Linked DNA regions of Aridibaculum aurantiacum. The protein of the gene in region 1 interacts with the protein of each later gene in a pairwise test. Links are inferred from orthologs where the notes say so. Each region holds a gene or a part of one and is shown in the gene's direction. Other genes may lie near its edges.

The links.
Region 2: the proteins of nusG (region 1) and rho interact in binary tests that used the Escherichia coli proteins (3 or more experiments, as listed by UniProt). The link is inferred for Aridibaculum aurantiacum from one-to-one orthologs.

What each region holds. Positions count from the first base shown.
Region 1 is NZ_JAFEWC010000001.1:1,448,566-1,451,367, forward strand. Bases 75-2,802 are described here. They hold nusG (transcription termination/antitermination protein NusG), read left to right. Parts: upstream 75-992; coding sequence 993-1,613; downstream 1,614-2,802. Other genes in these bases: tuf (elongation factor Tu), read left to right, coding at 75-500; secE (preprotein translocase subunit SecE), read left to right, coding at 798-989; J4N22_RS06000 (DUF4920 domain-containing protein), read left to right, coding at 1,683-2,156; J4N22_RS06005 (Uma2 family endonuclease), read right to left, coding at 2,244-2,802. Outside these bases: more of tuf, read left to right, coding at 1-74. UniProt on the Escherichia coli protein: Part of the processive rRNA transcription and antitermination complex (rrnTAC). The complex forms an RNA-chaperone ring around the RNA exit tunnel of RNA polymerase (RNAP).
Region 2 is NZ_JAFEWC010000001.1:317,738-320,716, forward strand. The notes cover bases 72-2,976. They hold rho (transcription termination factor Rho), read left to right. Parts: upstream 72-653; coding sequence 654-2,300; downstream 2,301-2,976. Other genes in these bases: J4N22_RS01310 (mechanosensitive ion channel family protein), read left to right, coding at 72-430; J4N22_RS01320 (hypothetical protein), read left to right, coding at 2,353-2,592; J4N22_RS01325 (hypothetical protein), read right to left, coding at 2,624-2,976. Also shown: more of J4N22_RS01310, read left to right, coding at 1-71; more of J4N22_RS01325, read right to left, coding at 2,977-2,979. UniProt on the Escherichia coli protein: Facilitates transcription termination by a mechanism that involves Rho binding to the nascent RNA, activation of Rho's RNA-dependent ATPase activity, and release of the mRNA from the DNA template.

The sequences.
Region 1 (2,802 bases):
GTCGTATCGAAAGAGGTCGTATCAAAGTTGGTGAGCCTGTTGAAATCGTAGGTTTGATGGATGCTCCATTGACTTCTACTATCACTGGTGTTGAAATGTTCAAGAAACTTCTTGACCAAGGTGAAGCTGGTGACAACGCAGGTATGCTATTGCGTGGTATTGAGAAAACTCAAATCCGTCGTGGTATGGTTATCTGTAAGCCAGGTTCTATCACTCCGCACACTGAATTCAAAGGTGAGGTTTACGTACTTAGCAAAGAAGAAGGTGGACGTCACACTCCATTCTTCAACAAGTACCGTCCTCAGTTCTACTTCCGTACTACTGACGTAACTGGTGAGTGTGTACTTCCTGAAGGAACTGAAATGGTTATGCCTGGTGATAACACTTCATTGACTGTTAAACTTATCCAGCCGATCGCGATGGAGAAAGGTTTGAAATTCGCTATCCGTGAAGGTGGTCGTACAGTAGGTGCTGGTCAGGTAACTGAAATCCTGAAGTAATCAATTAGTACTCAGTACAAAACATAGCTAAAAAGTGCTCGTTCATCGTAACGAGCACTTTTTAGCACTTTTAAAAGTTCTTTTATAGTAGGATGTACAGGGTAACTCCTTACCTTAGTATTTCATACTGATTTTACGGGCATAGTTCAATGGTAGAATAGAGGTCTCCAAAACCTTTGATCAGGGTTCGAATCCTTGTGCCCGTGCAGAGAAATGTTTGAGGTTTGAGGTTTCTAGTTTAAAGTTGAAGACTTTAGGCTAAACCTTAAAACTTGAACCTAAAACTTTAAACCTATAATGAACAAGATCTCAAATTACTTTAGAGAGAGTTACCTGGAGCTGACGGAGAAAGTAACATGGCCTAGTTGGCTGCAGTTACAGCAATCAACTATCATTGTTCTGGTTGCTACCATCATTATCACGGCTTTGGTGTGGGTAATGGACTTTGCTTCACAAAATTTATTGAAGCTTATTTATTCTTTGTTTTAACTAATGGAAGATACTAATAACATAGAACAAGCTACTGCTAATACGCAGGAACAAAATGAACCACTGGATCTTACCAAGTGGTATGTTTTGCGTGTAGTAAGTGGTAAAGAACGGAAGGTAAAGGAGCACCTTGATAAGGAAGTGAACCGTAGCGGCTGGAGCGAAACCATCAAGCAGGTTTTCTTACCAATGGAAAAGGTGTACAAGGTGCAGAATGGTAAGAAGGTAATGCGTGAGAAGAACTATTATCCTGGTTATGTATTACTTGAAGTAAGTGATGGCAAACTAAACGATGATATGGTGCAGCACATCAGCAACATCAGCAATGTAATGCACTTCTTAACGGATGGTAAAGGTTCTAAGGGCAACATCATTTCGCTTCGTAAAAGTGAGGTGAACAAGATGTTGGGTAAGGTAGATGAAATGAGTGATCAAGGTATCACCATGAATGAACCTTTTATTGTTGGTGAAACTATCAAGATCATTGAAGGACCGTTCAACGACTTTAATGGTGTGATAGAAGAAGTGAACGATGAAAAGAAGAAACTGAAGGTTACTGTAAAGATCTTCGGACGTTCAACACCTGTAGAATTGAACTATATGCAGGTAGAAAAACTAGGATAAATAATATTTTCTATATCTTAAGCCGCAGCAAACAACTGCGGCTTTATTTTTACTTCAAAATTCAAAAACATGAAAAAAATCCTTTCCCTCGCTATTGCTTTGGTAACCGTTTCTGTTGTTATGGCGCAGCCGCCTAATGTTCCTGCTGATAAAGGTGCAAAGTTCGGTGCTGATATTACTGCCGAAAAAGCTGTACCGGTAGCTGATATGGTTAAAAGTTTAAAAGGTAAAGAAGGGGAGAAGGTGCAAGTGAAGGTACAAGGAGAAGTAGTTCAGGTATGTGAAGCTGAAGGTTGTTGGTTAAGAATGAAGAATGGAGACGGTACCATCATGGTGCGTATGAAAGATCATAAGTTTTTTGTCCCTACCGTAATGAATGGTAAAACAATAGTAGTGGCTGGTGAAGCGCAGCTGAAAGAAACAAGCGTTGCTCAATTGAGACATTATGCTGAGGACGCTGGGAAAAGCAAAGAAGAGATAGAAAAAATAAAAGAGCCGAAGAAAGAAGTGGTACTACAGGCAGATGGTATAGTAGTACTATAATCAACTATAAAGAGATTGAAAGGTGGCAAAAGGCCACCTTTTTTGTTTTGGCGCAATTCGTTTTCTATTTCAAAATTTGGGTTGGGACTACTTTGCTTGTTCAGCGTCTATATCCACTTGTGCGTATACATCTTCAAGCTGCAGGTCTAACTGTATTGCGCTAATATAAAGTTTTGCTTCTCTTCCTTTTGCTGTTGTAAGTATCCAGCTTTCACCACTTTTCGTGTATACTTCTGCCTGGTACTCCATACTGCTGATGAGCACATAGTTTTGGAGTGATGGGATACTGCGGTAGAGTTTGAACTTAGTGCCACGGTCATAATCTTCAGTGGAAGGGGAGAGAACTTCAATAAGTACGGTGGGATTAGTAAGTGTATCTAAAGTATCATCTGTAAATTTTCTTTCGCCACAAGCAATGGAAATATCCGGATAGGTGTAAAGTCCGTTTTGCGGGTTGTATACACGTAAGTCGCTTGGGTAAATCTTACATGACTTCCCACGCAGAGTGGGATGAAGAGATGCTATGGTGTTGGCGACAATACTGTTGTGGCTTTCTGACGCGCCTGCCATGGCAAACACTTCACCATTAAAGTATTCGCTTTTATGCTCTGCCAGGCGTTCTTGCTCCAGGTAGTCCTGCTCGCTG
Region 2 (2,979 bases), 1.1 Mb from region 1 along the record:
AACCATTCACAATTTTAAAAGAATGGAAAGGCGGAGGGGGATTTTTAAAGTTGGTGTTGCCTACGATACGCCAATAGAGCTGTTACAACAGATACCCGGCATCATTTCCGAAGCCATACTTGCCAGTGGAGATACAGTGGTTGATCGTTCTCACATGCAGGGCCTGGGCGAGTTCAGCATCAATTTTGAAACGGTTTATTTTATCAATTCTGCGGAATATGGTGTTTTTGCTGATGTGAACCAGGCAACGATCATGCGGGTTTTACAGCAGTTCAGGCAACTCGGAATAGAAATTGCATACCCCACTCAGAAGTTATTTGTGCAGGCAGAGAAAGCTGAAAAACAGGGAAATTCCGGTGTTTCACAGCTTATCAGCAGTACAAACGACCCATTACTGAACCAGGCTAACAACGCTGAAAGTGAGAAATAGCCTCTGTTACAGCACGTTTTTAGATGCAAACAGGCTGTGGAGGCCGAAAAGTGGTGAAAATTTTTGAATTTGTAAAATACTAGCGTAAAATTGCAACCGGAATTAGGCTGAACAGGAACAACCACTCTTTTACTTTTCAGTTTTTCAATCCACTTTTCATTTCAAATAATTTCCTTTTTTACGATTGTATCCTCTTTTTTGAGATTAATTATCAACAACGTTTATGTACGACATTTTGCAATTGAACGACATGCTTGTTCCAGAACTATTGGATATTGCTGACCAACTTAAAATACCGAATGCTAAAAAACTGGATAAACAAGAGATGATCTATAAAATATTAGATCAGCAAGCTGTGTCCGCATCTGAAACCAAAGAACCATCTGCAGAAAAAGGTGGCCGCCGCAAAAGAGTGGTAAAAGCTAACACAGCCAATACCACAGAAGAAGCAGAGGTGATGAGTGGAGAGGAAGAGACCAATCAAAATAACAACGACCAGAAAGATAATAAAGGCGGCAGACGTGGCCGTAAGCCTAAAACTAAGGAACCGGTTCAGGCGAGCATAGAAGATGCTATAGCAGCTGAGAGCAACCAGGCATCTTCAGAACAAGAGCCTGCAGTGGAGGCATCTGAAGAAAATACTACTACCGGTGTAGGTACAAATACTGCAACAGAAGAAGTGCAGCAAGAGCGCCCACAGCATCAACAGCAGCGCCACCAGCACCAGCGTCGTGAACCCTCTTTCAATATTGAATTTGACGGTGTAATACAAGGCGAAGGTGTATTGGAAATGATGCCTGACGGCTATGGCTTCCTTCGCTCTTCAGATTACAATTATCTTTCTTCTCCTGATGATGTGTATGTTTCTCCTTCGCAGATAAAATTGTTCGGCTTGAAAACGGGTGACACTGTTTTCGGATCAGTTCGTCCTCCTAAAGAAGGTGAGAAGTATTTCGCTCTTCTAAAGGTTGAAACAATCAATGGTAAAGGACCTGAAGAAGTAAGAGACCGTGTACCTTTCGATTACCTGACGCCACTTTTCCCTTACGAAAAGCTGAACCTTTTTACTACATCTAACAATTATAGCACAAGAATAATTGATCTTTTTGCGCCAATAGGTAAAGGCCAGCGTGGACTGATAGTAGCCCAGCCAAAAGTGGGTAAAACAGTTTTACTTAAAGAAGTGGCCAATGCCATTGCTGCCAATCATCCTGAATGCTACCTGATGGTAGTGCTGATAGACGAACGCCCGGAAGAGGTAACCGATATGGAGCGTAGTGTAAAGGCAGAAGTGATCGCTTCTACTTTTGACGAGCCTGCAGAGAAGCACGTAAAAGTGAGCAGTATTGCATTGCAAAAGGCAAAACGCCTGGTGGAGTGCGGTCACGATGTAGTGATATTGCTGGATAGTATCACCCGTTTGGCAAGAGCTCATAATACAGTAGCGCCTTCAAGTGGTAAAGTATTAAGTGGTGGTGTGGAAGCAAATGCCATGCAGAAGCCAAAGCAATTTTTTGGAGCTGCACGTAAAATAGAACATGGCGGATCTTTAACCATTCTTGCAACTGCACTTATTGAAACAGGTAGTAAAATGGATGAGGTGATTTTTGAAGAATTCAAAGGAACTGGTAACATGGAATTGCAGTTGGATCGCAGGCTTGCTAACCGCCGTATTTTTCCTGCTATCGATCTTGTTTCTTCATCTACCCGCCGCGACGATCTTTTACTTGATAAGGAAACACTGCAGCGTATGAATATTCTTCGTTTGTACATCAACGATATGAATACAGAAGAAGCTATGAATGAGCTGCTGAAACGTATGCGTGGTACAAAAGATAACAACGAGTTCCTGGCAAGTATGAATGGTTAATCCTTCTCTTGGTAAACTCTTAATTGTTCCAATTCTTAAACTAACATTTTATATGAAAAAAGGAATTATCACATTGGCTGCGGCAGTTATTGTTTTTGCAAGCTGTAGCAACCCTAATTCATCTACCATAGCCGAACAGGATCCTGGTTACGCTAATTCTTTCAAGAATGCACACAAGGAAGCCGAAGAGCATTTTGTGAAGCCACCTGCAGATGGGACTAAATCTGAAGACCAGGTAGTTGATACTGTACGTTCAGGAGCACATGCAGCGGATACTACGCAGCAACATTAGTAGAATAAATTATTCTTTCAATAAAGCCACCCTAGCGGTGGCTTTTTATATTGTACAACCTGAAGAATTTGTCTTTTACATCTATCATCCAAAGTAGTGTGTCGTGGTTGTCGTTGCCTGTTTTATCAAAGGTTCCAATCACTAATGCTTGCCTGCTGTCAATCCATTTAGCATTAATTATTTCGCTGGAAGGTCCTACAAACATGAGCCTTGTACGTTCTTGTTTTTTTGGTTCTATTAGTGCCAGTTCCGAGTCTGGTGAGCCTGCTTCAAGCTGTGTTTTTCCTTGTGCATTTTTGGTTACAACAGTACCATACGAACCAATGTCTATTATGTAATTACTGTCTGCTGACCAGCGGAGTACCGGAGCATAATCAGAATAAAATT